Aureispira sp. CCB-E: one gene and its partners. The protein of the gene in region 2 interacts with the protein of the main gene of each other region in a pairwise test. Links are inferred from orthologs where the notes say so. Each region holds a gene or a part of one and is shown on either strand. Other genes may lie near its edges. The genes, in order: dnaE, QP953_RS22265 and QP953_RS04605.

What was found.
Region 1: the proteins of QP953_RS22265 (region 2) and dnaE interact in binary tests that used the Escherichia coli proteins (3 or more experiments, as listed by UniProt). The link is inferred for Aureispira sp. CCB-E from one-to-one orthologs.
Region 3: the proteins of QP953_RS22265 (region 2) and QP953_RS04605 interact in binary tests that used the Escherichia coli proteins (3 or more experiments, as listed by UniProt). The link is inferred for Aureispira sp. CCB-E from one-to-one orthologs.

The regions. Positions count from the first base shown.
Region 1 is NZ_CP133671.1:3,852,986-3,864,776, forward strand. The notes cover bases 5,142-9,221. They hold dnaE (DNA polymerase III subunit alpha), read right to left. Parts: upstream 8,909-9,221; coding sequence 5,342-8,908; downstream 5,142-5,341. Other genes in these bases: QP953_RS15005 (DUF6940 family protein), read right to left, coding at 5,142-5,321. Outside these bases: QP953_RS14980 (Ser-Thr-rich GPI-anchored membrane family protein), read right to left, coding at 1-561; QP953_RS14985 (type I restriction enzyme HsdR N-terminal domain-containing protein), read left to right, coding at 1,016-1,477; QP953_RS14990 (glutamine synthetase III), read left to right, coding at 1,643-3,820; QP953_RS14995 (DUF4296 domain-containing protein), read left to right, coding at 3,866-4,213; QP953_RS15000 (Fur family transcriptional regulator), read right to left, coding at 4,252-4,650; more of QP953_RS15005, read right to left, coding at 4,740-5,141; QP953_RS15015 (TerB family tellurite resistance protein), read left to right, coding at 9,270-10,028; QP953_RS15020 (hypothetical protein), read right to left, coding at 10,035-10,979; QP953_RS15025 (hypothetical protein), read right to left, coding at 11,346-11,791. UniProt on the Escherichia coli protein: DNA polymerase III is a complex, multichain enzyme responsible for most of the replicative synthesis in bacteria. This DNA polymerase also exhibits 3' to 5' exonuclease activity. The alpha chain is the DNA polymerase catalytic subunit.
Region 2 is NZ_CP133671.1:5,679,988-5,690,682, forward strand. The notes cover bases 5,069-8,052. They hold QP953_RS22265 (methionine aminotransferase), read left to right. Parts: upstream 5,069-5,976; coding sequence 5,977-7,128; downstream 7,129-8,052. Other genes in these bases: lpxD (UDP-3-O-(3-hydroxymyristoyl)glucosamine N-acyltransferase), read right to left, coding at 5,069-5,749; QP953_RS22270 (tryptophan 7-halogenase), read right to left, coding at 7,151-8,052. Also shown: lpxA (acyl-ACP--UDP-N-acetylglucosamine O-acyltransferase), read right to left, coding at 1-43; QP953_RS22245 (bifunctional UDP-3-O-[3-hydroxymyristoyl] N-acetylglucosamine deacetylase/3-hydroxyacyl-ACP dehydratase), read right to left, coding at 49-1,437; QP953_RS22250 (hypothetical protein), read right to left, coding at 1,517-3,088; QP953_RS22255 (hypothetical protein), read right to left, coding at 3,094-4,467; more of lpxD, read right to left, coding at 4,712-5,068; more of QP953_RS22270, read right to left, coding at 8,053-8,560; QP953_RS22275 (radical SAM/SPASM domain-containing protein), read right to left, coding at 8,564-9,943; QP953_RS22280 (hypothetical protein), read right to left, coding at 9,945-10,695. UniProt on the Escherichia coli protein: Shows aminotransferase activity with methionine and histidine as substrates, and to a lesser extent also with phenylalanine.
Region 3 is NZ_CP133671.1:1,222,589-1,233,217, forward strand. Bases 4,141-7,058 are described here. They hold QP953_RS04605 (cbb3-type cytochrome c oxidase subunit I), read left to right. Parts: upstream 4,141-4,631; coding sequence 4,632-6,485; downstream 6,486-7,058. Other genes in these bases: QP953_RS04600 (cytochrome c oxidase subunit II), read left to right, coding at 4,141-4,575; cyoE (heme o synthase), read left to right, coding at 6,561-7,058. In the rest of the region: QP953_RS04585 (DUF3341 domain-containing protein), read left to right, coding at 1-180; QP953_RS04590 (OmpA family protein), read left to right, coding at 213-1,337; QP953_RS04595 (hypothetical protein), read left to right, coding at 1,401-3,017; more of QP953_RS04600, read left to right, coding at 3,109-4,140; more of cyoE, read left to right, coding at 7,059-7,460; QP953_RS04615 (cytochrome c oxidase subunit 3), read left to right, coding at 7,464-8,042; QP953_RS04620 (cytochrome c oxidase subunit 3), read left to right, coding at 8,098-9,105; QP953_RS04625 (cytochrome C oxidase subunit IV family protein), read left to right, coding at 9,166-9,603; QP953_RS04630 (hypothetical protein), read left to right, coding at 9,848-10,543; QP953_RS04635 (DUF420 domain-containing protein), read left to right, coding at 10,609-10,629. UniProt on the Escherichia coli protein: Cytochrome bo(3) ubiquinol oxidase is the terminal enzyme in the aerobic respiratory chain of E.coli that predominates when cells are grown at high aeration.

The DNA of each region.
Region 1 (11,791 bases), 1.8 Mb from region 2 along the record:
AACAAAATAAATTGCGGAACCATCACTAGGGGTGCTATTAAATAAGGTTGCTTCTAAATTAGAACCACGAAATAAAAGTATTTTGACATTAGAAGGGATATTGTCTGCCCACTGTATTGCTTGAGTTGTCCCTTTTTCCCAAACAGTGCCAGTATTCGGATTCGTGACAGTAATATTGGGAGGATTAGAAATTGTAAAGAAGTCGCTATAATCAAAAACATTAGTGCCACTAATATTAAAGATTCTAATTCTATAATCATTGGCTGCAACAAAACTATTGGGAACAGTATAACTAAAAGATCCATCGCTAGGTGTGCCGTTAGAAATGTAAGTAATTGGTGTAGTCCCACGGTAGAGGAGAATTCTAACATCAGAAGAAATATTATCGTCCCATTCGATGTCTATCGTTTGCCCCTTTACCCAAACAGTACTGGCAGTTGGATTGGTTATATTAATAAATGGTCTTTGCCCAAATTGCGCCTCACCATTATTATTAATGCTAATTATAAAAAAGAATATGAATAAATAATTGCTGCAATTGAATTTTAATGTACTTTTCATTTTTTAATTAAAATGTTAATATGAATTAAATAAAAATTAAGGATGAATACTTATAATAAGGATGTTTCAAAAACAATTAAATTAGCTTTTGAAATCAATGTGCGCATCTTTTGATGGATTAAATTAGATTCGTGCTTGGTATAGAATATTTTTGAGATTAGTTAATAAAGTTTAAGTGATTTTAGAAGAAGTAATAGGTGCAAAGTTGCTAAGGAAGCCTATCAAGTAGCTAAATAGCATTTCTTAGGTATTACTATCAAATAAAATAGATGGGAGTCTTTTATTTGCGATTGCACACAGAATCAACAACCAAAATTTGATAAGGCAATGATACTATAATTAAAAAACTTATATTGTTTTTTGCGACGAATGACAGCTTTAGCGCTGTATTTAACCTAGAACGTTCTGGATAGGCGCTGTTCATGGGGTAGTAGACTATTAAAAAATAGATTTAATGTTATTAAAAATAGATTTGTTAAAATACCAATCGAGGTTAGAAATCAAATACACAAATAACCAGAAATACATCTTAGGATTGATTCGTAAAAAATACCTAGTGTTAACTCCTGAAGAGATCGTGCGACAGCTAATCTTGCACTACTTGGTAGAGGAAAAAGGTTATCCTAAGAATAGAATTCGTTCAGAAATGGGACTAGAAGTTAATACCATGACCAAGCGTTGCGATATTTTGGTTTTTAATAAAGCGTTAGAGCCTGCGTTATTAGTAGAATGTAAATCTGCTAAAGTAAAAGTGGACAATAAGGTGTTTCACCAAATTGCACAGTATAATATGACGTTAAAGGTGCCTTATTTATTAGTAACTAATGGTCCTGTTAATTACTGTTCACTGATAAACCAAGAAGAAAAAACATTTGAATTTTTGGAAGAAGTCCCTCATTATGATTTGATAAAGTAGATTGTTGCCGTGTTCTTGGAATAAGAAAATAGACTAAAAAATAATTTTTAATTAGTTAGCAATAAGCCTCTTTTTAAGTAACAAATTCATTACATTTGCGCCAAAATTAAGTAATTTTCACCTAAGTAGGTTTATAGGCCTATTTTAAAAAAATTCATCAAAATCATGAACAGTAGATTTAAAGCTTTAGATCTGTTATCCAACCGTAAAAAATTCACAACGGCTCCTTTATCTTCCAATGTTTCAGAAATGTTTGGTTGCAATGTTTTTAGTGATGTCACTATGAAGCAGTATCTCGCACCTAAACTGTACAAAAAATTTAGAGGAATTATAGATGCAGGCGATAACTTGGATAGAGATTTGGCAGACCATGTTGCAGAATCCATGAAAAAATGGGCACTAAGTAAAGGCGTTACCCATTATGCGCATTGGTTTCAGCCATTGACAGGGCGTACTGCTGAAAAGCATGATTCTTTTTTTACGCTAAACTCAGACGGGGAAGCAATTGAGGAGTTTACAGGAAATGAACTGGTACAACAAGAACCAGATGGTTCTAGTTTTCCAGGAGGAGGATTGAGAACAACTTTTGAAGCAAGAGGTTATACCGCTTGGGATCCAACTTCACCTGCATTTATCTTGGATGTTAACAATCAGAAAACACTTTGTATTCCAACTATTTTTGTAACCTATGGTGGGCAGTCTTTAGATTATAAATTGCCTCTATTAAAATCACAGGCATTTTTGGAGCGTTCTGCGGTTGATGTTTGTCAATTGTTTGATGCTAACATTACAAAAATTTCGGTAACACTAGGGTGGGAGCAAGAGTATTTCTTGTTGGATGAAGCATTGTTTAATGCGCGCCAAGATTTGGTCATGACAGGACGGACATTATTGGGACGTTTGGCTCCTAAAGGGCAACAGTTGGATGATCATTATTTTGGAACAATTCCAGAGCGTGTATATGCTTATATGACAGATTTGGAACAAGAATGTTACAAGTTGGGAATTCCACTACGCACGCGTCATAATGAGGTAGCTCCTTGCCAGTATGAGTTTGCACCAATTTATGAAGATGTCAACATTGCTGTAGATCATAATCAGTTGTTGATGGACATTATGGAACGTGTTGCTATTCGTCACAAAATGCGTGTCTTGTTCCATGAAAAACCTTATGCTGGGGTAAACGGATCTGGAAAACACAACAACTGGTCGGTAGCAACAAACACTGGAAAGAATTTACTTTCTCCAGGAAAAGAACCAGGCAAGAATTTACAGTTTTTGACATTCTTTGTCAATACTATTCAAGCCGTTTATAAGTATGCAGATATTTTGCGTGCAAGTGTTACTTCTGCTTCTAATGACCATCGTCTGGGAGCCAATGAGGCACCGCCTGCTATCATTTCGGTATTTATCGGAGATGCTTTAACAAAAGTATTGGACGAAATTGAAAAAGGAGTTGATGTAACAGATGATGGGGTAAAAACAGTGCTAAATTTATTGAGCAAAATTCCTAATTTGGAGTTAGATAATACGGATAGAAACCGTACATCGCCTTTTGCTTTTACTGGCAATAAATTTGAAATTCGTATGGCTGGTTCTACGGTCAACTGTGCTGCTCCAATGGCTGTTATGAATATGATTGTTGGTAAACAGTTAAAAGAGTTTTATCAAGATGTTCAAATCTTGATGGCTAATAACACGCCTAAAGATCAAGCTGTTTTGTTAGTTTTAAAGAACTACATTCACGAATCTAAGAGCATTCGATTCGAAGGAGATGGTTACAGCGACGAATGGAGAGATGAAGCTGCTCGTAGAGGGTTGGGCAACCATGGGGATACACCTAGAGCATTAGAAACATACTCGGCAGAAGCGACTAAAGCGTTATTTGTGGAATCAGGGGTATTGTCAGAAGAAGAATTACACGCACATTATGAAGTTCGCTTGGAGGAATACGTATTAAAGCTTCAAATTGAGTCGCGTACTATGGCTGAAATGTGTATGAATCAAATTTTGCCGGTAGCAGTACATTATCAAAATATACTGATGGAAAATATCCGTGCGTTGAAAGATTTAGGCTTGGGAGAGGAGAGTTATGCTGCGCAATTGGGCTTAGTGAAAGACATTGCTACTTATGTGAACACAATTAGAGATTGTGCGTATAAGATGAAGGACGAACGTGAAAAAGCGAGTTTGTTGGATTCTAGAGAAAAAGCTTTTGCTTACTGTGATGAGGTAAAACCAATTATGGAAACGTTGCGTAATGCAGCAGACGATTTAGAGCAATTGGTAGACGATGAGCTTTGGCCATTGGTTAAATACCGTGAATTATTATTCTTAAGATAAAAATAAAACTTGTTAAGAGGAACAACATACAGAAAGTTATGGAGTATGGCTACACTAGTAGTCATACTCTTTTCTGGTTGCTTTCGAGAGGTTCCCGTAGTAGAACCATTATTGAGTGATGACGAACTTATTCCTATTCTCAAAGATATTCATGTAGCAGAAGCTTTGTTGACAGAAATTGTGGATAGACGAGAGAAGGATAGTTTAGCTCGATTATATTATGGTGAAATATTTAGAATACATAAGGTAGATACAGCAGTATTCAATCAAAGTATGCATGCTTATTTTACCAACCCTCCAGCCTTAGATTCTCTATATCAAGCTGTGATGGATACGCTAGCGAAAGAAAAGGCAATTTTGGGAAAAAAGCATTCTTCTGCTTCTAAAAAATAAATAAAGGCGTCAATTTACAGTGGTTTGTTGTGTTTGACTTAACGAACGATTGAATCCATACAATTGGGGCAAATCCCAGAAAGTGTGAAATTAACTTCTTGAACGGTATAATTAGGAGGTAGGTTATAACTTGGTTGTACATTTTCCAAACAGGTTACAGAATTACATTTTGTACAGCTGAAGTGAACATGATCATGGTTGTGGTTGTGATGGGATTCGCATTGATGGCAAGCTGCATATTTGATAACGCCATCAGTATTGATGATTTTATGAATTTCTCCTTCTTCTACAAGACGATCTAAAATTCTATAAATAGTCACCCGATTGCATAATTTACCAATTGCATTCTGAATGTCCTTATGAGATAAAGCAGTATCAGATTGTTGTAATAAGGATTGAATAGCTGATTTCGCAGCAGTATTTCTAGTTGATTTCATATAATTTGAAGGCTTTTGAAACACTAAAAGTTAATCTGTTTACTGCAAATTTAATGCAATTCAGTTGCATTTCCTAACAAATAGAGTGCTTATACTTTTCTATAAGGCGCATGGGTGTAATATTTGGGGCGTTGATCCAAACGAGCATGTAACCAATAAACACCTAAGCCAGACGTGCTTAACCAAAGTGGCTGTTGATTAATATTTTGTTGTAATTCTTTGCTTACAGTCTGCCAAAAAGTATCAATTTGTTGGTAAGGAGCATTTCGAATAAAGGTTCCCAAATGGGTATATACTTCTTTAGAAGAATTGGGGCAAGGCACAACTAATCGAGCATTATTACCCAAATTAGAAAAACAAACAACAGATTCTTCTTTAGAAGAAAAGTAGGTGTTAAAAGGTGTCGAATTTGCTTGCTTGCCATCAAAAGCATTGGTTCCAACAATCACGAACTCATAGGTTTGTTGCAAATTTGTTTTATGAATACCTTTATGCTCCCAAAAGAAAGCAGCAAATGGAACTTCTCTTAAGATTTGAGTATAAAACAATCGAAAGGTTCTAGAACATTCCCATAATTCTAACACTTGTTCAAATGTCATCAAAACATCGTCTTGTGTTATTTGAAACTGAAATGTGTTTTTGGCTAAAACCTTTTCGATATATTGAAACATAGTGTCTTGTATCTTCTTTTCTAAAGAATTGTTTTGTGTTTAAGCCCCAAACTATCCAATTCGTTGGTAAACAAACTATCAGCGTTAATGCGGCGATTGGCAGAATCTAATTGCAAAATAATTTTATTAGCTGCATCAAGCAAATTAACCGAAAATTGTTGCTCTCCCTTGTATTTATCACAAATTCTATCCAATTGATCGATCAATTGAGGTGTGAGTTGTTGAATGGGCAAATTGATTGCAATCCCTTTAATTTTACTACTTCCTACCTCATCTAAGAGTTGGATTTCGTTGATACGTAATTCGTATTGATTGGGGTCTCGCCAGCTTTTTTGGTATTTTCCTTTGATATAGATAACGGTATCTGTTTCTAATAAATGACGGTGTTTGAGGTAAGAATCACCAAACAAGCCAAATTCAAAAACGCTTCCTTCATAATCTTCAATACCAACAAAACCAAATAAGCTTCCTTTTTGACTAACACGATGGTTGACAGAAGTGATAATACCTGCGATAGCTACTTCTTGGTCTTTGAATTCGTCTAAACGATTGATGGTTTTAGTAAACTTAGAAATTTCTAGACGATAATCATCCAAAGGATGCCCACTGAGGTAAATTCCTGTTACCTCTTTTTCCTTTTTTAGTTTTTCCATCAAATTCCACTCTGTGACTGTCTCAGGAAGTTTCGGCTCGGGCATTGTTTGATCGACAGCATCGGCACCAAAAAGGGAGAAGGCTAATTCAGATTTTTGTTTTTGGTAGGCATTTCCATATCGCAATACCAATTCCAAGAATGTATGTTTGCCGTCTATTTTTGTAAAATAAACTGCTCTATCCAAACCAAAAGCATCAAAGGCACCACCATAAGCTAGACTTTCAAAGCATTTTTTATTGGCTACTTTTAGATTGATGCGTCGAACAATATCAAAAATATCTTTGTAAGGCTCTCCAGATTCTTTTTTAGTTTTTAAAATTTCTTCAACAGGTCCTTCACCAACGCCTTTTAATGCTGACAAGCCAAAGCGTATTTTTCCTTCTTGGTTAACCGAGAAGTTCATATAACTCTCGTTAATATCTGGACCCAGTACCTCAACATTTTGATTTTTACATTCTTGCAAAAAGAAATTAACCTTGCTAATATCACTTTTGTTGTGCGTGAGGACCGAAGCCATAAATTCAGCAGGGTAATGTGCTTTTAAGTAGGCTGTTTGGAAAGCAACAAAAGCATAACAAGTAGAATGGGATTTATTAAAAGCATAAGAAGCAAAGGCCTCCCAGTCTTTCCATATTTTTTTGACAACATCTCCTGTATGACCATTCTTAGCACAACCTTCTTCGAACTTAGGAAACATTTGGTCAATCAATTTCTTTTTCTTCTTTCCCATTGCTTTTCGTAGCATATCGGCTTCCCCTTTTGTGAAACCAGCCAACTTTTGGGAAAGAAGCATCACTTGCTCTTGATAGACTGTAATACCATAGGTTTCATCAAGGTACTCTCGCATATCTTCCAAGTCAAATTCAATCGGCTCTCTACCATGCTTTCTATCAATAAAAAGTGGGATATAAGCAATTGGACCAGGACGATACAAAGCGTTCATTGCAATTAAATCAGAGAACTCAGAAGGCACCAATTCCCTCATGTATTTTTGCATGCCAGGACTCTCATACTGGAACACCCCAATCGTTTCACCACGTTGAAAGAGTTCGTATGTTTTTTGATCATCTAGAGGAATTTCATCCGGTTCTATTTCTACGCCATGTTTTGCTTTAATGATTTTACAAGCATCTTTGATAATGGTTAGGGTTTTGAGTCCCAAGAAATCCATTTTTAGAAGTCCAGCATCTTCTGCAACAGAGTTATCAAACTGAGAAACCAATAAATCAGAATCTTTGGCTACAGTTACGGGAACGAAATTTGTAATATCGTCAGGCGTAATAACTACCCCACAGGCATGAATCCCCGTATTTCGAATGGAACCTTCTAATTTTTTAGCATTTTGAATCATCGTTCCGATATGCCCCTGATCTTCTGCCAATTTTCTGAATTGATAGGCTAATTCTACCTCTTCAGAATTTAGTTTGCCTTTTAATTTAGGGTCAATATCGCCATCTGCTAAAACTTTTTTTAGTGTGACAGACAAGTTTTCAGGCAATACTTTTTTGGCGGCAATCACTTCTTGTAAGGGAATGTTCATTACTCGTCCCACATCTTGGAGCGAAGAACGGGCGGCCATCGAACCATAGGTGATAATTTGAGCTACTTGGTTACGACCATATTTTTCAATCACATAATCCATTACTTTAGAACGTCCCACATCATCAAAATCAATATCAATATCGGGCATCGAAATCCGTTCAGGATTTAAGAAACGCTCAAAAAGTAAGTCGTATTTAATCGGGTCAATATTGGTAATTCCCAAACAATAAGCCACTGCCGAACCAGCTGCCGAACCACGTCCTGGACCAACCGAGACGCCCATTTTTCGAGCTTCTGTTGTAAAATCTTGTACAATTAAGAAGTATCCAGGATAACCTGAATTTTTGATAACTCCTAGTTCAAAATCCAATCGTTCCGAAATTTCGGCTGTTATCATGCCATACCTTCTTTTGGCTCCTTCATAGGTCAAACCTCTAAGGTATTCATCTTGAGTATTGTATTGAGGAGGCAGAGGGTAGGCTGGCAATAAGATGTCTCGTGCCAAAGTAAGTTTGTCTACCTTGTCATAAATTTCCATCGTATTGGCGATCGACTCAGGAACGTCGGTGAAAATAGCATTCATTTCTGCTTGAGTCTTAAAGTAGAAATCAGAACTAGAGAATTTAAAACGATTCGTGTCCTCTACCAAAGAACCCGTATTGATACACAGTAACATATCATGAGCTTCCCAGTCTTCTTCTTCCACATAATGGGCATCGTTCGTTGCAATAACTTTGATGTTGTATTTTTTGGCAAAACCTAATAGAACTTGGTTGACATCTTCCTGACTAACGCCACTCATGACACGCTTTCCATTCTTGAAAATGTCCAAGTCTTCTAAGCCACGATGTCGTTGAATTTCGATATAATAATCTTCGCCAAAAATGTTCAACCACCATTTAAGCAGTTCTTCAGCTTTTTCGATGTCACCTTCTATAATAGCTTGGGGAATTTCTGCCCCTACACAACAACTGGTAACAATCAAACCTTCGTGATACTTTTCAATTAATTCTTTGTCAATACGTGGGAATTTGCTGTAAAGCCCTTCCATAAAGCCATAAGAACAAAGCTTACACAGGTTTTGATAACCAACTTGATTCTTGGCCAACATCAATTGATGGTAACGTTTGTCTCGTTCTCCTTTTGCTTTGGCAAAAGATTGTTTGTGTCGATCTTCTACCAAATAAAATTCACAACCCACGATTGGCTTAATGCCTTGTTTTTCGGCAGCAGCCACAAATTTGAACGCCCCAAACATATTTCCATGATCGGTCAAAGCGACGGCTTTCATATTATCAGCAGCAGCTTTTTCCATCAAAATATCAATATTGGAAGCTCCATCTAGAAGTGAAAATTGAGTATGAGAGTGTAAGTGTACGAATTCTGGCATGACTGTTTTTTTGCGAACAAAGGTTTGAGAAGGTATGTTATTATCAACTTAAAAAAAACTACTTTAATTCAAACTACTAAGATACGTTTTTTTAGCGAAAAATGCTCGCTGACTGAATTTGTTTTGAAATAATTTGTTTCTGTTTTTTGATGTTCAAATACACTTAATTGAGTTTGAAGTAGTTTTTAAATGAAACAGCAAATGTTGTTGATTTAGTGCTGTGGAAATAGTATTATTGGAACAATTTCATTATCAAAAAAAATAATTTCTTACTTTTGAAAACGGAATAGCGATAATCGTTAATAAACATTTTTCATTTTGTGAGGCATAAAAAAGGCTTCATAGCGGATCGTGCAAAATTATGAAGGAACTAAAATTTTGGTTAGGCAAACTGGTAGGACCAATAGTAGGAGCAAGTGTAGGTGGTTTTTGGGGCGGATTAATTGGTTTGATTTTGGGGGCTATTTTGGATAAACTGCACCGAGATGGGGGACAGCTTTGGCTGAATAAAAATGCGCCAGCTTCGATTGAAGATACCGATCCTAATGATTTTATTGTTGGCTCTATATTATTGGCTGGTGCCGTTGTAAAAGCTGATGGTGAGGTTGATGATTTAGAACTAAGTTATGTGCGTTCTTTTTTAGTAGAGCAGTTTGGTACCCTTCAGATGGATGATTATTGGCATATTTTAATGGAAGCGATAAACAATGACTTTGATTTAAAAAAAACAACTCAACAAATTCGCAGAACAACTAGCTATGAAACTCGTTTGCAATTGATTCATTTTTTGTTTGGGATAGCCAATGCCGATTATTCAATAGATGAGGCAGAAATCGCGGCCATAAAAGTTATTAGCATTCACCTTGGCGTAGAGGCGGGAGAATTTGACTCTATCAAAGCCATGTTTTATCAAGCGATGGATGCCTATTATAAAATATTAGAAATTTCACCTTCTGCCCGAGATGAAGACGTTAAAGATGCCTATCATTTTATGCTCAAAAAATATCATCCTGATAAGTTAGAGCACTTGGGAGAAGGTGTTAAAAAAGCCGCTACTGCTAAGTTCTTAAAAGTACAAGAAGCCTATGAGAATATAAAGCAAGAGCGTGGATTTCGTTAACTTTTGCTAGTTGTTGCCAATGCCAAGAAGCAACTTTAGTTCTTCTTCTTGCTCTTGAATTGCTTCGTCGATGTCCTTTTGTTTTTGAATGGCTCTGTAATCCTCTCTTTCTTGATATTTCTTTTTATCGAATTGAAGTTTTGCAATTTTTAATTTTATGTTTGTATAAGGCTCCTTTTTGTGTTCAGGCATCTTTTCTAAATCAGAATGAAGCGCCTCAATGGCATTGACTAATGCTTCCTTTCGTGCAATTTTTTCGTTCAAGTCAGTAATTTCACGTTGTATTCTGCCTTTTAAGGCACTGTTGGTTTGTTTTGCTTCTAGTTGACTTCGTTTGTATTTTAATTCCACAATGTTGCGTTTGATATTGGTGTATTTTTCTAAGCTTTTGGGAGCAAGGTAAGGCAGGTCTTTAGAAGCCTTGTCTTTAATCTGAGCTTGAATGTAATCTTCTTCTTGAGCAGTGCTTTCTTTTGTATTTGGGGTTGGTGCAGGTCGGTTTTTTCTGTTGATCATTCGGATGGCAAAGAAAGTAAATAGAACAATACCCGCAATAAGAATAGCACTAAACAGGATTCCTATAAAACCAAAAAATAAGATTCCTATGGGAGCCAAACACCCCCAAGACGCACTCAAGGCGCCAGAAGCTAATAAGGGGAAAAAGTATATAGACCAAGCAATCAGTGCTAGTAATAAGATTCCAGCCATGATTAGAAAAAAGGTAGGAATTCCCTTTTTGCTATTAGTAGTTTGCAACTTTGTTGTCTTCTTAAATTTACGTTGAAACTTCTTTTTTCGTTTTTTCTTTTTAATTTTTTTTTGAATGGGAGTGCGTTCTTGTAAATATTCTACGCTAGCGATGGAAGTATTGGAAGTTGTATTTTGAGAAAATGGTTGCAGAGGAAATGCTAAGAGACTTAACAATAAAAACCAATAGAGTGGGAGTTTCATCTTGTTTATTATTAAATAATACTCTGTTGATTACCTGCGGTGCTACTTCGTGGTAGCTCCCTGCGGTCGTGAGAGCGCAAGCTTAGTTTTTAGTCTGATTATCAGCCTTTTAGTGCAAAGATTGAAAGAGGTGCATTTTGCTGATAATCAAAATAATACAATATTTAACAGAGTAATGATTAAATTAACTGAATATTTATTTAATGAAAGTAATCTAATAAATTTATAAATCCAAATTTTGAATTGGCAATTGCTGGCTAATTGTTACTAAAAGCAGAGCGGTTCTAGAATAAAAACAGGCACCAATATATGTGAATTTTCACACAAGTGGTGCCCAAAGAAACTGCCTGTAAGCTGTGAATTAAGTTATTTTTTTTGCCCAAAAGAGATGCTTATTTTCCCATTAGAACTAGAATAAGTTATATGACAACCATCTTTAATTCGGTTCTTTGCTCTTGGAAAATAGATAATTCCTGAATAACTTTGACCGACATCTAATGTTGCAGGAGTTAAATAAAACTGATTTAATTGTTCTTTTAATTGGTAAAGTTTGATGATCTCTTCAGAATTGCTATTTTCTTGAACAACATAACTGTTGTATTCCTGCTCACGATCTAAGTCTTTTTGCAATTTAGCCTCTTTACTTAAGTCTTTATCACTATCAGTAATTGTTGTAACCAAATCCTCAAGGGCATGAGCTAATTGTAGGTAGCCAATCACTTCGTTTGTATTATGCCCGTGTGCAATGTTTTTATCAATATCTTGAATAAGGTGATGATATTCAACAGCTCTAAATTTGGTAGAACTATTGG
Region 2 (10,695 bases):
GAACAGCTGCGTGCTGATAAGGTTGCATAACGTTTTCTTCCATTCGTTTTATCGTCTAATAATTTGCGCTAATAGTTCCGCTTCGCATACTAATTTGTTACCGACATATGCTTTGCCTGTCATTTCACACAAACCTCTTCGAATAGGGCTAATGAGCTCCATTTTAAAGAGAATTGTATCTCCTGGCAAAACAGGATGTCTAAAAAGTGCATTTTTGATGCGCAAAAAGAAAGTATCCCATTCATGAGGATTCTCTACATTTTCCATAACCAAAATACCACCCGTTTGGGCCATAGCTTCTATCTGCAACACCCCTGGCATAACAGGATTGTTAGGGAAGTGTCCAGGGAAAAATGGCTCGTTCATTGTCACATTTTTAACCCCAACCACATGTTTGTCAGATAGCTCTATGATTTTATCAATTAACAAAAAAGGAAATCGATGCTGAAGTTTTTTTGTTATTTCATTAATATCATTAACTGGTTTCTTATTCGGATCGTATTTGGGTATACCTCGCAATTTGCGAGATGTCTTATAAGTGCTTAATAATTCTTTTGCTAGTTCTGTATTAGCGGCATGTCCAGGTTTTTTAGCAATAATCTTGACCCTCAGATCCAATCCTGTTAATGCCAAATCACCAACTACATCTAGTAATTTGTGGCGCGCTGCTTCATTTTGAAAACGCAATTCGGTGGTGTTCAATATTCCCGATTGTTTGACCTCTATATCTGTCGAGACATCCAACTTCTTTGCCAAGGCAGCCAACTCTCCATTTTTTGGAACACTATCTACAAAAACGAGCGCATTGTCTAATTCGCCGCCTTTGACCAGTCCAGCGTCTGCCAAAGCAGATAATTCATGCAAGAAAACAAAGGTTCGATTCGGTGCAATTTCTGTTGCAAAGTCTTCTAAATGATCTAGATTTGCATACTGCTTTCCTATTACAGACGAATCAAAATCAATAAGGGTTGTAATCTCAAATTTTTCTGAAGGTAAAATTGTATATTCTGCTCCAGAAGCCTCATGTTTCCAAATCATTGGTTCAGAAACATCCAGATAGTTTTGTTCTTCTTCTTGTAGATCAACTCCTACTTCGTTTATCTTTTCAACAAATGGCAAAGCAGAACCATCTAATATCGGCACTTCTTCTCCATCAATATCAATCAGGACATTACTTACTCCAGTACCTTTTAAAGCAGCCAGTAGGTGCTCTACCGTAGACACAGTGGCGTCCTTTACTCCCAAAACGGTGCAGCGTTGTGTTGCTACAACATGATTAGCGTCTGCTTTTATAATTGGCTGTTTTTCTAAATCAATTCTGCGAAATTTTATGCCATGGTTCGCAGCGGCAGGATGCAAGGATAGTGTGGTTTCCTTACCTGTGTGCAATCCTTTACCTTCTATCTCTATAGATTGTTTTATCGTCGCTTGTTTCATAACTCTATGAAGCTTAAAAGATTGTTAGATAATATGGTTTCATATATAGTGAATACTTTATGCTTTTTTTTCTTAGCGGCTACAATTTACTAATAACCGTTCGGACAATGGTTGAATAGGTATATCTTTTTTTCCAAGTGCTCCTGTATTTTACAATAATATCCTTTACTTCTTCTGGTGCAATTGGGGCAATTTCAGATAGTTTTCGCCTCAACTCTGTCCCTTTTATTTTATGTGTAATTATTATTCCTCTTGAAAAAGCAGCATTGTAGCAATCTGAAAAATCAAAAATAATCTCCTCATCAATCAAAATTCTAAGTTGTTCCTCCCCTACACGATTATATACTGCACTATGATTTTCTTTGATTAGATCCAAAATTACTTTGATATCTGCCTCTATAAAATCTCCATAACAATAACGCATATAACTTCTTCCCTGATAAACACCTTCATAACCATCTGAGACTTTAAAATAACGCAAGTCTTTGTTATGAAAATAGCCATCAACTGTTGTATGTCCCCACGCTTCGCCTTCTAAATGACCTAACTTTGCTAATGCCCCTATTGCTTTGGCAATCAATGATTCGCTTCCCCCATCTGAAGTTGAGTCATTGTTAGCCCAATCTGATGCGGCTGTACAAGAGTAAAAAATAATATTCACATCACTAGACATATATGGAGAGCAGTTTTTAATAAATGCCTCTATATTGTCACTATTTAACTCTTCTCCTTGGGGACCGCTATTAATCGAAATGCCATCAATCCATCCATGAGAAGCCAAAGCAACTGTTTTAAATAAATAAGCATCGTCTGCCATCTCAAAAACAGGATTTTCTATTGCTGGTGTATAATAAGTTTGGTTATTGTAGCGGTGTGCCTTGGTCATACATTTTTTTACAAAGGCTCCTAAACTAGTAATTGAGTTACCAACTCCTGCTGATTTTTTTTGAATATATTCAGGCATTGCTATACCTATTTTCACAGAATCAACCGTTGGTGTACTCCCAGTAAAACCAATTGCTTTTTGTTCCCTTGCCCATCTGCCAGAACCATTCTTAAATATCTCCAGATTTACGTCATCATCAATCTCGTAAAAAATAACAGTCAACCCATTTGGAAATTCTTTTAACAATTTATTCCCAAAACGTATTTCATCGTCAATCAAAATTGGGTCAGGAATTGGGATCGGTTTGATTTCAACTTCTATATCAGGAACTGGAATCGGCTCGACAGGCAAAACAGGTAGTTTTATTGCTCTTAAAGGTGGTTCAAACATGGGAAAATATCGCAAGAACAATTTATCACAAGATTTTGTTTCCCAAGCTATTTTAGAAGATTTTAGGGCTTTCTTGAAGGCGATATACGTCTTTTTTAATTTCCTTTTGGTTACTTTATCTTCCGTATTAGAGATCAATTCTTTTACTTTTTCCTTAATATCGTCTTCTGAATAAGGCGGTCTAAGTAGTTCTCTTTCAATTTCAGCATCTTGATACAAGATTTCCAAAGAAGCTTTGAGGTTTTTATAAGCTTCTAATTTTTTTGATAATTCAGGACTGATGCTCTCTGGATTATTTTTTTCCGCCTCAATAGCTGTTTCCAACTGGCGGATCATCTCCATCAATTCTTTTAATGCTTCTAGTAACTCTAACATAGTTTTTAGGGTCTGCTGTTTTTCTTTAAGAGAAATAATATTAGTAGCAAAATAATTGTTCCACCAACAGCCCCCCATAAAAGTAGAGATGTATTAGAAGATTTTGCAGTATTGCTATCTTGTTTTATTTCCTGTTCTTCTTGTTTCTTTTTTAATTGTAAAGCTAACTTTCGTTCAAATAAGCTATCAATTAGAGTTTTTTCTTGAGGAGTTACCTCCAATTTATAAGCCAAAACTGGACGATAATCCAATTGAGCCCCCAATGGGTAATTTCCCTTTAGGTATTTTCTCATCTCTGCAAATTCTTGTTGACTCACTCCTTCTAAGGTTCGTTTGGGTAAAGTAGGCTTGGTGTAATATTTTTTTGAATAGGCCTCTTCTACATTTTCACCTGCTGAAATCCACGACAATTCATCCGACTTGATTTCCTCATAAAAAGCCTGCCCTATTTTTATTTCCTCCTCCAACAACGCTTGTAAACGTTGTATATCCAAAAGTTCTTTTTTTTCATTGGCATATTGCGTGAACAATACATAAGCTGCCCTTCTTTTATATATTTCTTGCACCTTAGGATCTTCTACCTCATAAGACGCTTTTAGATAAGCACGAGCAGCCAAATGTCTTGCAGCAGAGCGATTGCCTGTATTAAATAATAAGTCCCCCAACACTTCTAATAAAATGGGAGAATCATAATTTGCAAAACGCATCATTCCCAATACACCGATCAATGCTTTGTCCAAAACATCTGTAGGCAATTTTTCAACATCCTTTTGGGTGCGTTCTTTATGTTTTTCTAACAAAAAGCTATAGAAGTTATTGTCATTTAACGTACTATAATAATTTTGAGGATACTTATAAAAAGTAGCATCTAAGGGTAAATTGATTTTTCCTTCTTTGGATTTAGACAAAATATACTCCACCAAATACTTCTGATAAATCTCACGTCCAAAATGAGCATTTGTGTCGAGCAACAAAGCTTGATCAATTGCCTTTAAAGCAGCCTCTAAATTCCCATCAAAAATATAAAACGTTCCTAAATTTGCATATGTCTTGTAAGAAGGACCTTCTAACTCTTCTTTTTCATGCATCAACTGAATTGCCTTTTTCTGCTCTCCTAGTTTAGAATAAGCAACTGCCAAATCGTCGTACCAATCGAAGTGTTTGGGATTTTCCTTTAGTTTTGCGGTTCTGTCTTTAACTCTCCAATAATAAAATGCAGGTGAATGTCTTAAAAAATTTCCTGCAATCAACTCTAGTGCGCTTGGGAACTGCTCTCGCTCCATTTCGAGGGTATCATAATCCCACAAACAGGACGAAAAAAGTAGTTGCACACTTCCTAGTATCAATAAAACTAAAGTGTATTTTAAGAGTTGATTCATAATTGGTAAATAAAGAACAGGATTCCTTTTTTTTGGTTACAAAGATAAGCTATTTTTCAAGGCATTATAATCCCAAACAATTTTTATGTTAAATAAATGAAGCTTTAGCTTCTAACATTAGCAATGATCAATAGAAAGCAACCGCAACAACTCAAACATTAAAAACCTAACAATCAAACTAATACACAAACAACTCTCTATTAATACAAAGATACATTTCGATACAAAAAAGACCTCTTGAGTATTATTTTAACTTCATCCACTCTTTTTCCATTTTATCTACTTTCTTCTGTAATTCAGGCAAATTTTTAAATACAATAGCACAACGATAATACTGCTTATAATCTATTGCAGGTGATCCCCAAATAGCCGTATTTTCTTTTTTAACAGACTGAGCCAAGCCACTTTGCGCTTGAATTTTGGTACCATTGGCAATCTTTAAATGACCTGCAAAACCTGCTTGCCCTCCAACCATACAGTTATCTCCAATCTGAGTACTCCCTGCGACTCCTACTTGCGAAGCCAATACCGTATGTTTGCCTACTCTAACATTATGAGCTATCTGAATTAAATTGTCTAATTTTGCACCTTCCTCTATTACCGTGGCATCCATCGTAGCACGATCAATAACTGTATTGGCTCCAATTTCCACCTCATTGGCAATTAAAACAATCCCTAATTGAGGAATTTTTTTGTACGAACCATCTGTTTGTGGCGCAAAACCAAAGCCATCACTACCAATAACAGCATTCGCATGAATAGTGACATGATCCCCCAATTGGCAAGCTCGATATATCTTTACCCCCGAATGCAGTGTAACATGATCCCCCAACACAACATCGGCACCGACATAAACGTGTGGGTAAATAGTTACATTTTTTCCAATTTTAGCACCTTTTTCAACATAAGCAAAGGCATCAATTCTTGCTCCCTCACCTATTTCAGCTGTTTCATCAATGTAAGCCTGCTTAGAAATTTGCTTTTGTTGCTCTGCCTCCATTGCATCGCTAAAGTGTTGCATCAAAACACTCAAACTGGCATATACGTCATCAACTTTGATTAAGGTTGCCTTTAAAGTTTCTTTGGGTTCAAAATCTTTGTGCACCAAAATAACAGAAGAGTCACAAGTATAGACATACGATTCATATTTCATATTGCCTAGAAAACTGATGGCACCAGGTTCTCCTGCTTCTATTTTTGCTGGCTTACTGACCAACACATCAGGGTTTCCCACCAACTCCCCACCTAGCAACTGACTAATTAAACTTGCTTTAACTTCCATATTTTTTCTTTTTTTCGTTCGTTCGTATTCTCAACTATTTCTTATGTTCAACTTGTAAGAATACTTGTACCATTGAGTTTCCTAATTTTTTATAAAAGCATCTATTCGAAAGGGCTAAAATACGATTAAGCTATTTTAATACCTTGTAAATTTTTCCTCCTAAACTTAATGAATTTCTATCCAAAATCTCTACTTTGAGAAAATTATCCATAGTTTAATATTTTGCCATGCAAATAACATCTAAGTTACCCAATCTAGGAACTACCATATTCACGGTCATGTCTGGCTTAGCTAATCAGCACAATGCCATCAATTTATCTCAAGGATTCCCCAACTTTGACTGCGACCCTAAGCTAAAAAATCTAGTCAGTCATTACGTTCAAAATGGGTATAATCAATATTGTCCTATGACAGGGCTTCCTACTCTAACACAACGCTTGGCAAATAAAATTGAGCATTTATATCAAGTAGCCTACAACCCAAAAACCGAAATCAACATTACTTCGGGCGCTACTCAGGCTATTTTCAGTACCATTCATGCCTTTGTGCATGCTGGTGACGAGGTGATTATTGTAGAACCTGCTTATGATTGTTACCAACCAAGCATACAACTAGCAGGCGGTATTGTTGTCCCCTATCAAATTAAAGCACCTGATTGGAAAATTGACTGGGAAGCGTTTGGGCAACTGATTACTCCTAAAACTAAAATGATTATCCTCAATACGCCACACAATCCTTCGGGTAGTATTTTAATAGATGACGATTATCAAGCTTTACAAAAATTAGTAGCAGATACTAATATCTTAATTTTGAGTGATGAGGTCTATGAGCACATGATTTATGATGGTCAAAAGCATTGCTCTATTTTAAGCTACCCCGCTTTGAGAAAACGAAGCTTAGCGGTCTATTCTTTTGGCAAAACCTTGCATGCAACAGGTTGGAAATTAGGTTATATTGTCGCCGATGAAGCTTTAATGTACGAATTCCGAAAAGTGCACCAATTCGATGTTTTTTCATCCAATACTCCTATGCAATATGCCATTGCCGATTACTTGGAAGACGAAAGCACCTATTTAGGCTTAGCTAACTTTTTCCAACAAAAGCGAGATTTATTTTTAGATAAAATCCAAGACAGTCCCTTTGAATTTATTCCTAGCGCGGGCACTTATTTTCAAGTAGCTGATTACTCTGCTATTAGCGATGAACCAGATACAGAATTTGCCAAACGTATGACCATAGAATATGGCGTTGCGGTCATTCCTATCTCTGTCTTTTATCATAATAATTTAGACAACAAAGTTGTCCGCTTTTGTTTTGCCAAAACAGAAGATGTATTGGAAGAAGCTGGAAAATTAATCAAAACCATTCAACCTAAGTAGATCGTTTTTAAATGATTCAATCTCATTGTTTAGGGCACAATATTTTATTATAAATAAGCCACTCTAATACTTTCACAGGAGCCGTATTCGGCATATAAGCAGCAATCATTTTGACACAATCAATCAAGTAATGATCGTGTAGTTTCCTTATTAAAGGAACAATGGCTTTATTTTGTACATACACAAACGGCTCTAAATTCGTAGGCAAATAAATTCCTTCTTCCTCTTGCACGTAAGTTGCTCCTAAGACAGGCACTGATAGAATGCTTGCTTCTTTATTGACAATTAACTTAGCTGTTTTTTTTAAAGTAACCGTTTCATTTTCTACCTCCGAAGCCGTCAAGAACGTTTGCCTTGTTTTCCAAAAAGAATGGTGTTTAAATTGTTGATGTTGGTTGTAAAAGGCTTTGGTCCACGTTTGATTTTTGGTAACTTCTATATCAATAACTTGTTTGTAATAATTAATTGCCAGCATCTCATTTTGTGGCTGAGATAATAAAGTATTCACGACAATAGCCCCTTGAAAAGCTGATTTAATAGCCTTCTGTACACCTTGTGAAGCTATTGGATCTAAAGAATATGCAGCATCACCTACCCTAATATATTGTTTAGAAATAGGTTGGCTATCCACATAAGCAGTCGCATCACAAGTGTTGAGTATAGAGTCTCTTCTGTGATACTTTTGAGCAGGAAATAATGAGGCACATTCAATACTTTTGTTATAAAATTGATTTAAAGAAGTATGTTTTTTGATAAAATCAGCATCGGAAAATACACACATCAAATAATCACACTCCGATACTGGTGCTCCCCAAACCCAACCGTTTGGAATCGCTTCAATAAAAGAGTTTGTACACATAACTTCATTGCATCTCCAATAAGCATAAGTAGCCAATGTTTTGGTCAAATATGCCTTTTTGATAGAATTCTTGACAACGGGTTTTCGACCACTTGCCTCGACAAGAAAGTCCGCTTGAATGTTTATCGTTTTATTGGTGGCGTCTTTGATACTAATATCCCACTGTTCTTCTGGGCTTAACTGCAACTGTAACTGCTTAAAACCTTGCAAGAGGTCTACTCCTTTTTTTACTGCCGCATTCATCAAAATTTCGTCAAAAACACCCCGATCAACGTGCCACCCTGCTTTATCAGTATCAAAATTTTTGTCAACAATATGTTCGCTTGCCCACAGCAACTTCGATTCTTTAGCACTAACAAATCCTTTGGCAGCCACAATATCTCTAATCTCCAACAAATCCAACCAATGCAGAATTCCTGCACTCAAAGATAAGCCGATATGTGGACGGGGGAACGCCGCTTTTTCCAACAACAGCACCTTATACCCAAATTGAGTCAATTGATGGGCTATTGTAGAGCCTGCTGGACCTCCCCCAATCACAGCTATATCGTATTTAGATTGATACTTATCCATAGTTTATTTGTTCCAATTAGGCATCAAACGATGAACACGTTCGTAAGATTGAATGGCAAAATGCAACCATCCTCTTATATAATCACAAGCCACTCTTCCTTTTTCAATTACCTCATGATGACAACCTCCGCCACAGAGGTAACGAGCCCAACATTCTGTACAAGGTGACTGTTGGTGTACGTGCCTATCATGAAGCCATTTGTGCTGCCATTCGCTGTTAATTCCTTCTTGGATACTTCCCATAGCACCACTTTCTTCATTAACAAAACGATGACAAGCATACAAATCTCCATCTGCCGAAACGCCCATATATCCTGCTCCTGCTCCACAAGGGTAAGGACGATGTGTTCCGTTGCTAATTTCCTTAAAAGCATTGATCATATTCAAGAATGGGTATCGTTTGCCTTGAAGTACAGCTTGTTCAAACCTCAGCCCGCATTCTATCATATTGGTCAATAAAACTTCCAAATCTTTTTTGCTCATTTCCTTTTTCCCATTGCTAGCATTTAGTAGAGGAGAAAAGCCAACGCTATGAAACCCCATATTGATAAACTCATCCAATACCGTTGCCAAACCTAAATTTTCAGCCGTCACAGTCACTCTTGCCGATACCTGCATTTTGCGTTGTGCGCTTAACAAAGGGCGTATTTTTGTCATAATTTGCTCATAAGTCCCCTTGCCGTTTTTTAAAGGCCGCAAACGATCATGTGCCTCTTTTAGTCCATCTAAACTAATCGTAATTGCAAAACCGTACTCCTCAAAAAACTGTATATCTTCATCTCGAATTAGCGTTCCATTAGATGTCGTTGAAAAATTAACGTTCACCTGTTTTTGTTCTGCTAAATTAGCAGCATACTCTGTTGCCAAACGAAGACCAACCCGATTCATTAAGGGTTCTCCCCCCAAAAACGTTAGCTGTACCGTGTCGCCTTTGTTGGCACCATTGATCAACATATCAATCGACTGTAAGGCCATTTCTAAGGACATATTCTTAGATGGTCCTCCAAAATCTCCTTGATCAGCATAGCAATAGGAACAACCTAGATTGCATTTTTGTGCCATTGCCAACGACAAAGCACGTAGTGGCGGTTCTTTTAAAGCAGTATCGTTTATTTTTGTCCTCATGTCCACGCCCAAGGCAAGCAATTCGTATTGAATTGCTTGCTGGTCCTGTAATTGCATCATTTTTTTTAAACGCTCAGCTGTTGAAAAATCAACATCAATAAGTTGGCTACCATTGGGTACAAACAGTTGCTGTCCTTTTGCCCCCTCAATAAGGTGTATTTGAGGTGTTTTAGGTTGTGCAGCCGTTGCAATATGTCCTGCCATTTTTTGTGCTAATAAATTCAATGAAGCGCCTTTTGAATATGACTTAGTTTCCATTTTATGCTTCTTTATTGTCATTAGAACCTAAGGCATCCTTTCCTTTAACGATAAATTGCAACTCACCTTCCCAATTCATAAACAAATCATCGTAAGTTAACAATCGGGAATCCACCCTATCGTCAGGAATATAACTACCACTACGTTTTTTAGACATCCAATTATCGCCCTTGCTTAAACCATCTTTATCAGGCTCGACATTGACATAATCTGGACGGCTAGCAGCCCAATAATAACAAGCACACTCTCTATAATCATTTTGCCAAGGGGCACAAAGACCTTGCGTTAATTCTCCTGGCTCTAAGATATCTTCTGTAAACGCAGCACTGTTATCTTCAAAAAAGGTATTGACAGTTAATACATGTAGCTCCAACGCATTATTATTAACATTCAAATCTTTGGCTTCAACAACAATCTCTTCGTTAGACTCTTCTTTGGTAAAATAACACTCCACTTCTTGCCCTTGTAACTGCAAAATTGCCGCTAAATTATTGGACCACTCCATAAATGAAACGCCATTAGGATTCTCTTTTGTCATCAAAGACACATTTCCACTACCAGGCATAGTAGGTCCTGTTGTTGGTACCATCGTTGGTTTTCCATTGATACCAACTAAGCGATGATATTTCAAACGTTCCAATTCTCCTTCTCCTTCAATAACAAAATTATTGTTCTCAATCAAAGTCAAGCCTTTAAAAGCACGTCGCCATAGATTTCTAAAATCAAATTCTAAGCCAGGGAAACAGTTGGAA
Region 3 (10,629 bases), 4.5 Mb from region 2 along the record:
TTCTACCTTGTATGTGGATTAGGATTTGGAGTTGAGAATCCATATTTAGATCCAAGAATTACGGACGACAAGTTTTGCATCGCTTTTGATGTATCACACAGTTCAAAAGAAGAGGTAGAGGCACTTTCTGTATTATTGGAAAGAACTAGTGCAGAAGAAGTTCACACTAAAGATATCTAATATTAAAAACTAAAGAATAATTCGAAATAGAAATGAAAAATCTAACAAGCATATATTCATTGGCTACCGTTGGTCTGGCTAGTCTTTTGTTATGGAGCTGTGGTCGTGCTGGTGGTGATGATACTGGTAGTGAATACATGCCAGATATGTCACATTCCATTGCATACGAAGCAAACTACAGTAGTTATTATTATAATAATACTTGGGATGGAGAAGAAGCTTATAGAGCTTATGCTGGTCCTCGTAAACCTGTGAAAGGAACCGTAGCTCGTGGTTACTTGCCTTCTAAATACCAAAACTTAGAAGATTATAGAACTTCTGCTGACGAAACTCACGTGGCTCTTCAAGAAAAAGTAAGAGATATGATGATGGCAGATGCTAGCATCCAAAATGAAATTAAACCAACTTCTAAAGCAGAATTAGAAAGAGTTTTGACAGACGGTGCTACATTGTACTCTATTAACTGTGAAGTATGTCATGGTGAAGAAGCTGATGGAAATGGTGTGTTGTATAATGAGGGAGAAGGAAAATATAGTGCTAAACCTGCTAACTTAGTTAATGAGGAATTTAGTACTGCTACAGATGGTCGCTTCTTAAACGCTATTTTGCATGGAAAAGGTATGATGCAATCTCATGCTGATAAAATGTCTCCAATGGAACGTTGGAAAGTAATTCACTATATTCGTTCTATGCAGGCAGCTAAAGCTGGAAAAGAATACAATCCAACAGGTAATGTTAATGTATCTCCAAAACCTTCTTTAGAGGAGTCTTTTAATGCTATGATTAGCGAATTGAAAGCCAATCATGATGTACAAGATTTGAAAATTAACTTGGACAATGTATTATACAATTCAGGGAATGCTGAATTACAATCTGCTTCTTCAAAGACACTAAATACTTTGGTAGCTTTATTGGAAGCTAACCCTACTGTGAAAATCGAAATTAGTGGTCACACAGATAATTCAGGAGATTCTACTGAAAACCTTGAGTTGTCAACGGCAAGAGCACAAGCTGTATACCAGTATTTGCTTGATCATAACATTGTTGCAGAGCGTTTGTCTTACAAAGGATATGGAGACACTCAACCTGTAGCATCGAATGATACAGAAGAAGGAAAAAAACAAAATAGAAGAACAGAGCTAAAGATTGTTCAATAACAATTTATTTAGTTTTCAATAAAGCGTAATCTAAGATTAAAACAAGTATAACTTTTATATACAATGAGCAATCATAACAACGAAACTTTTGTCTTTGACGGAAAAACCAAGCTGTTTACCATCGTACTGATGGTTATTGGTGCCGTCTGTTTAGGCTGGTCCTACATCAGTGGTCCTGAGGATATGCATCACATGCGTTTTTGGACTAATTACTTGCACAATTCCGTGTTTTTCACAGGAATTGCATTTACAGCAGTTCTATTCTTAGCAGCACATGCTTTGGCATGGGGTGGATGGGTTGCAATGTTTAAACGTATCCCTGAAGCGATTATGAGCTTCTTGTGGGTAGGAGCTATCTTATTTTTAATCTTAGGAATAGCGATATACATGCACGCAAATGGTACAGAATTATTGTACTTGTGGAACAACCAAGATTATCTAAATGTAGAAAGTGCAAACTTTGATCCATTGGCTTTTCACAAGTCTGCTTTTGTTAACCCTATCGCTTACTTATTGACTGTAGTGGTTGTGTTAGCATGGACTTTCTTTGCTGTAATGTTTAGAAAAATCTCTATCAATGAGGATTCTACTCCTTATGTTGTTACAACAGATAATCCTGTTCCTGAAAACGTAAGAAAAAACCGTATCTATGCAGCAGCATTTTTGCCAATTGGTGGTTTTTCTAGTGCTTACGTTATCTGGCAATGGGTAATGTCAGTAGATACTCACTGGTACTCTACTCTATTTGCTTGGTACGTAACCGTATCTATGTGGGTAGCTATGATGGCTATGACTTTTATGCTTATCATCTTCTTGAGAGGAAGAGGTTTGCTACAAAAATTCACAGATGAGCACATGCATGATATTGGAAAATATATCTTTGGATTTAGCGTATTTTGGACTTATTTGTGGTTCTCTCAATTTATGTTAATTTGGTACGCTAACAACGGTGAGGAAACTCAGTACTTCTTTATTCGTTTTGAGCAATTCAAAGTGGTTTTCTTTGCTAATTTATTAATGAACTTTGTTGGTCCTTTCTTCATCTTGATGATGAACAACTCTAAACGTACATTGGGGACACTAGGGTTTGTTGCTGGACTAGTATTTATTGGACATTGGGTAGACTTTTATCAAATGATTAAGCCTGGTGTTTGGTATAACTACGAGCATGCTCAACACTTGTCTCACGCTGGACATGGTGAACATGGAGATACACACAGTGAGAACACTTATCACATCAACGAAGCTCCTAAAGCTGTTTTAACAACTTATCAAGACGATCAACATGGCCATGACCATGGAAACGATCATAGCAATGGAGATGATGTTAATACAAATGCAGAGCATAATCACGATACACATACAGACAATCATAACCATGACGATCATGCTACAACAGATGCTGGACATGATCATGATGACAATCACGGTCATGCAGCAGCAGGACACGATGATCATGCACACGGAGATCATGCACATCATGCAGAACCTCAATTCTTGCTAGGAGTACACTTCCCTGGAGCACTAGAAATTGGAACAATGTTAGGTTTCTTAGGCTTGTTCTTATTTGTAACATTCACTGCATTGAGTCGTGCACCATTGTATCCACCAAACGATCCATATATCTTGGAGAGTGAGCATTATGATACTGGAATCGGACCAGAAAGAGACGCACACTAATAGAACGCTATATAAGAAGCATCTATTAGTAATTAATAAAACAATGAATATTTTAATTTAAAGGTTATACCTTTTAAACAATATAAAAGACATGGGATTTACAATCGGGGCATTATGTGTCATTTTATTGGCTGTATTTATCGTGCAGGTAGGAAAAGCTAGAGAACTAGCATCTATAGTACGTAACGACCCAGCAGAACAAGATGAGATCAATAAGTTCCACACTGGTTTAGGAATGGTATTTATGGTTACCTTCTTATCGGTGTGTGTGGTTTCTTTTATCTACTACATCCCAACAACTCTAGGATGGGGACCTAATATTGCTGCATCAAAGCATGGACCAGAAGTAGATTACTTATTTAATCTTACGTTGTTCTTTACATTTATCGTATTTGTATTAACGCACATTGCATTATTCTGGTTTGCTTGGAAATACAAAGGTAAACAAGGAAAAATTGGTCTTTATTGGGCGCACAATGAAACACTAGAAATGGTGTGGATGATTATTCCTTCTGTTGTAATGACTTTCTTGGTAGTAGGTGGATTACAAGCTTGGAATAAAATTATGTTGGACTTGCCAGAAGATTCTGTAAGTGTTATTTTACCAGAAGAGGATGGAGAATACTTGGAAATCGAAGCAACAGGAACACAGTTCTTGTGGTACTTGCGTTATCCTGGTCGTGATGGAAAAATTGGTACAAAATACTTTACACAAATCAATAGTGCCAACCAATTGGGACAAACTTGGACAGATGAGAAAAACATGGATGATTTCATGACTACTGAGATCGTACTTCCTGTAGGAAAACCTGTTCGCGTTCGCATTACTGCTCGTGATGTATTGCACAACTTCTACATCCGTGATATGCGTGTTAAAACAGATGCTGTTCCTGGTATGCCAACTTACTTTAACTTCACACCTACAGTAACAACAGATTCTATGCGTCGTCGTTTGAGTCAACAGCCAGAGTGGCAAGTTCCAGACAAAAAAGACGATACAAAGCAACGTTGGGAAATGTTTAACTACGAGTTAGCTTGTGCTGAGCTTTGTGGTAATGGCCACTACAGTATGAGAAACTTGGTTAAAATTGTTTCTGAAGAAGAATACTTGGATTGGTTGGATGAGCAAGAAGGTGGTAAATTGGAAGAGGTTGTAGATTCTGCAAATGGTGGTGAAACAACTTATACTTATGTACCAGGTTCTGTAAAATCTCAGTACTTCTCTAAAATTTTTAACACAGACAAAGATCCTCTAAAAGGTAAAACTGCTGATTTAGAAAAATTAGTAGAAAACAAGCTTCGTGTCAATGTTTACATGAACAAGATGAGAGAAATGAGAAATAATGCTGAATTGGGATCTGCTGATTATAACAATGCAGAAGCTGCAATGAATCAACTAAAACCTATTCAAAAAGTAGCTCGTACAACAACATCAGTAGCAGAATCTAATGCAAAATTAGAAGAAGCTAAAGCAATTGCTAATAGTGTTAAAATAACTCCAAAAGAGCCTGTATCAGTATCTGTTGATTCAACAGTACAAGACACTACAGGTAAATAATAGAGTGTAAGAGATTAGAAGAAATTATAAATATCAATAGTTAAATATAAGCTATCATGGCAGATATTAATATCATAGAAAAAGAATTAGAGCATGGCGGACACCACGATGACCATGGACATGATGACCACGGCCATCACGGTGACAAGTATCAGTCTTCTTTTGTAGATCGATACATTTTTAGCCAAGATCACAAAACGATTGGAAAGCAATTCTTGATTACAGGAATTATTTGGGCAATCATAGGTGCTGGAATGTCGATTATTTTCCGCTTGCAATTAGGATTTCCTGATGCAAACATGGCTTGGCTACAACCTTTGTTGGGTGGATGGATTAATATTGATCCAACAACAGGAGTTGGTAGAATTGACCCAGATTTTTATTATGCATTAGTAACAATGCATGGTACAATCTTAGTATTCTTTGTACTAACAGCAGGATTATCAGGAACATTTAGTAACCTTTTGATTCCGTTGCAACTAGGAGCAAGAGATATGGCTTCGCCAATGATGAACATGTTATCGTATTGGTTCTTCTTCTTGGCCGGATTTATCTTATTAATTTCTTTGTTCTTAAATACAGGACCATTCTCTGGTGGATGGACAGGATACCCTCCTTTATCTGCGTTGCCACAGGCATCAGATGGATCAAAGGCAGGAGCAACTTTATGGTTGTTGTCATTGGTATTCTTTGTTGTATCCGTACTATTGGGTGGAATCAACTATATTACTACTGTATTAAATATGCGTACCAAAGGGATGCATATGTTTAGAATGCCTCTAACAATTTGGGCGTTTTTCGTGACAGCAATTTTAGGATTGTTATCATTCCCAGTATTGGCATCAGGTTTCTTTATGTTGACTTTTGACCGTGTTTTGGGAACATCATTCTTCTTAAATGAAATCTATGTTGCTGGAGAAGCTTTGACAACAAGAGTGGGTGGTTCAGCAATTTTGTACCAACATTTATTCTGGTTCTTAGGACACCCTGAGGTATACATTATTATTTTGCCAGCAATGGGACTAGTATCAGAAGTATTGTCAGTACATGCACGTAAGCCAATCTTTGGTTACAAAGCAATGGTATTTTCTATCTTAGCAATTGGTGTCTTGTCCTTCTTAGTTTGGGCACATCACATGTATATGTCAGGAATGAACCCATTCATCGCAAATATCTTCGTTCTCTTTACGTTGATTATTGCGGTTCCTTCAGCTGTAAAAGTATTTAACTGGATTGCAACAATATGGGGAGGTAACTTGCGCATCAATTCTGCCTCTTTATTCTCTATTGGTTTTGTATCTATGTTTATCTCTGGTGGTTTGACAGGTATCTTCTTAGGAAACGCAGCCATCGATATTCAACAACACGATACTTATTTTGTAGTAGCCCATTTCCATATTGTAATGGGGGTAGCTGCTTTCTTTGGTATGTTTGCTGGTATTTATCACTGGTTCCCTCGTATGTATGGTCGTTTTATGAACGAAACACTAGGAAAAATCCACTTCTGGGGAACAATGATTGGAGCGTATGCTATCTTTGGACCAATGCACTATTTAGGAATGGCTGGTGTACCTCGTCGTTACTACCGTTTTGATGGTTTTCAAGCGTTTGCTGAATTCGGTGGTATGAACGAATTTATTACAATTGCAGCTATTTTGACATTTGCTGTTCAGTTGTTGTTTGTGATCAACTTCTTCTACTCTATGTACAAAGGAAGAAAGCAAACAGAATTGAATCCTTGGGGAGCAACAACTTTAGAGTGGACAGCTCCTGTAAATGCAGGACACGGGAACTGGGAAGGAGATATTCCTCATGTATACCGTTGGCCTTATGATTTGGGACGTCACGGTAGAGAGTTTATCCTTCAAACTGAGCCTTTAGCAGAAGGTGAAGTAGATGGAGGTCATTAATAATAACGTATTTATCCAACAGCAGTTTGTTGGTGAACGACAAACTGCTGTTGGTATCTTATAAATATCAGAAAGTTGGCAACAACAAATAGTAAAACGGTAAGTACAGGAAGTTTTTTGAAACAGAAGATTAATGACTACAAACTTTTGACTAAAGTGAAATTGTCGGGGTTGGTTGTCTTTTCTGCTTGTATTACTTACATTTTGGGAGCGAGCACATTTAACTGGCAAGCCTTAGTAATACTAGGTCTTGGAGGTTTTTTTGTAACAGGAGCTGCAAATGCACTCAATCAAGTCTTGGAGAAAGACTATGATAGGTTGATGAAGCGAACAGAAAATCGTCCAATTGCTACAGGTAGAATGGAAACATCAGAAGCGGTGTTAATAGCAGGTTTGTTAAGCGTAGCAGGTTTGTTATTACTATCTTCTTTTAATCCTATGACCGCAGTTTTAGGAGCTTTATCTCTAGTTTCATATTCCTTTATTTATACACCAATGAAACGTGTTTCTCCAGTTGCAGTATGGATTGGTGCCATACCAGGAGCTTTGCCAATGGCTATTGGTTGGGTTGCTGCGGGAAACAACTTGGGACCAGAGGCTATTTTCTTATTTAGTCTTCAGTTCTTTTGGCAGTTTCCTCATTTCTGGGCGATTGCATGGGTAGCTTACAAAGATTATTCAAAGGCAGGTTTTTATTTGTTGCCTTCCAAAAAAGTAGATGGAAGAGACAAAAGTACTGCACTACAAACAATTTTTTATGCTTTGTGCTTACTTCCAATGAGCTTTTTGCCAATTTATTTTAATATTGCAGGCTATATTGCTTGTGTGGTTATGTTGATAATGGGTATCTTTTATCTAACTTATGCCATTAAATTATACTTAGAATGTAACGATCAAGCAGCTCGAAAATTGATGTTCGCGTCTTTTGCTTATTTACCAGTTGTTTTGATTGTTTTAGTTCTTGATAAAATCTAACATATGGAAATGGTTGCATCTCCAAAAAAGATAAAACGAATCCATCCCAAAAAATTTGCTTTGTGGACGGCAATGGTGAGTATGATTATGCTATTTTCAGCATTTACGAGTGCTTACTTAGTCCGAAAAGCAGCAGGGAATTGGCTTTCGTTTCCAATAGTAGAAGAGTTCTTTTATAGTACTGGAGTTATTCTGTCAAGTAGTGTTATCTTACACGTTGCATACAAAGCTTTTGTGGCAAAAAATTATGGTTTATACAAGGTTTTGTTAACAGTAGGTTTTGTATTGGGAATTTCATTTGTTGCCTTGCAATACATGGGATGGTTGGCACTGAATGACATGGGAATTTTTATCTCAACCAATCAATCTAGTAGCTTTTTCGTCTTGTTAATTGGTGCTCATGCACTGCATGTTATCGGAGGAATTACAGCCCTAATGATTAGTTGGATATATGCCTTGAAACGCAGTACTCAAGCATGGACTCCTAAAGGACAATTAAGATTAGAATTAACATTTACCTATTGGCATTTTGTCGATATTTTGTGGTTGTACTTATTGTTATTCTTGTGGATACAACAATAGTGCACCATAGTTTTTAAATAAAAATTAATATTCATATAAAATTAAAGTCGTAACAATGGCAACTGATACTGTTCACGAAATTGAAAACGAAATCGGAATGGAAGAATTGTGGGATGGAGGAGATTCTCCGTTTCGCTCGGAGTATGGAAAATTAATGATGTGGTATTTCCTACTCTCTGATGCTTTCACTTTTGCAGGATTCCTTATCGCTTATGGATCTTTGCGTTTTAGCATGAATGCGTGGCCTGTACCAGATCATGTATTTAGCACAGCTCCTTTTGGAATAGAAGGTGCTCCTCTTATTTTTGTTACATTCATGACTTTTGTTTTGATTGTAAGTTCAGTAACTGTTCTTAGAGCTGTTCAAGAAGGAAAATTAGAAAATGTTCACGGTGTTGTAAAATGGTTGTTCATCACGATTATTGGTGGTGGTATGTTTTTGGGTTGTCAAGCTTGGGAATGGACAAACTTGATTGCTGCAGAGGGCGTAACTATTTATAACAACCCATTTAGTTCGGCTTTAGATAATGGAACGTATGTGACATTAGCAGAAGCAAAGAAATTGAATCCTGAATTGGAGGAGAAAACCATGATGGTTTCTATCCATTCGGATGCTGGTCATAGTGAAGAGGCGTTGCCTTATTTGTACGATGCTAAAAATGATCAAAAATATTTTGAAAAATTCGACCACCATTATTTCCATAGACATGGAAGCGAAGCGCCTAAAAAAGCAGTTGGTGAATCTTTTGAGGTTGGTGAACCTTATTTGATTGCTTACCACGATGGGGAGTATTTCCCAGGTGCTTACAAAACAGCTGGAACATTGATGGCAGAAGAAATGGGACCAACAGCATTTGGGACATTGTTCTTCTTTATCACTGGGTTCCATGGATTTCACGTATTCTCTGGTTTGGTAATTCTATTGGTTATTGCTCTAAACTCTTGGTCTGGATTCTATAGAGTACGTAACAATGGGCATGTTATGGTTGAAAAAGTTGGTCTCTATTGGCACTTTGTAGATTTAGTTTGGGTATTTGTATTCTTGGCATTCTACCTATTATAATCTATCAAAAGTCAACGAAATATCAATAATTAAAAATATCAATAATAAATTATATATATCATGGGACATTCACATGGACTAAGTGTCGAAGAGCAAAGAAAAGAAGATATAAAAGTAGGTGTTAAAGGGTTTTGGATTTTATTGTTAGTAACTTTTGCTGAGGTAGCAATTGCTTTATTTCTAAAAGATCTTTTACCTGGATTAGTAGTAAGACTATTTATGATTGCACTAAGTTTGTACAAAGCTTATTATATTGTTAGCATATTTATGCATTTAGGATCAGAAGTAGGAGGAATGGCTGCAACGATTGTATTGCCAATGGCTCTTTTAATTTGGGCAGTTATTGCATTTTTGTGGGAAGGTAATTATGCTAGAACCAATAGAAATGCTGTCATGGATGCACGTCCAGGTGCTGAGACTCCTGCCAAAGAGACCTCTAAAGAAACTAGTATGAGATCTATCGACGATTTACCAACACAATTGTCGTTTCAATCGTAACTATTGAATAGTTGTTACAGCTAAAAATAAAAATTTGTTATTTAAAAGTGTTCTAAGTAAGCCTTAGAACACTTTTTTTGTTTTATAGCTACCAACTTGAACTAAAGATGTATTACTTTTGTGACAACAAGTGCAGAATTCGTCTTTTCAATACAAAGAATCTCTACGATTTCTCCAATTATGAAGCGATGAATGATCTGTTATTATTAAAAATAAAAAAGTATTTGCGTAAAGAATTGCGTAAATGAAGCAAAGCAATATGTCTGAGAAGAAGAAGAAAAATCCAATTGCAGCAATTATTTTCCTAATGTTTGTTGTGGTTTTACCTGTTATTACGGTTGTTTTTTCCAAAACAGGATTGGATAAATACAAGGGAATACGAAGTGAAATGCAGTTTTTGGGAGACTCTATCCGAGTTGATTTTGATCACCTTTCTACTTATTGGGATGTGCCTTTGACCAACGAATTGATTAAAGGAAAACTAGTGATCGCTGGTTTTTGGGATTATGCCTGTAAAGATCAAATTGGCGCGTTTGTCGATTCTCTAAAAAGTCTTCAAAGTAATTTTAACAAAGAAGATCAAGGTAAAATTTTGTTTGTTATTCATACAGAAGATTTTCGTCAAGATTCATCTTGGGCATTGGGAAAATACGTAGATGCTTGGAATATTGATACTTCAGATTGGAAATTTACCATGGGAATTGATAGAGGACGCTATAAGATGGCATCTGAAAAAAATTGTTTTAACATTGCTGTTTTAGATGGGCGAGTTAGTCGAAAAGATGATTCTGAAAATTATAAAAAAGGACCTTTGTTGTGTGATTATTATAATCTAAAAGATACAGAAGCTGTCAAGCAGTTGTTGCGTCATATGGCAATTATAATGCCTGCCAAACAACGCAAGAAGATAGAATGGAAACAAGAAGAGAAACTGTATTAAGTACGCAGGGACTAAACAAGCGATTTAGTTTGCCAAAGCGTTCAAAATATAAAATATAATCAATTATGAATAAAACATTAAATACA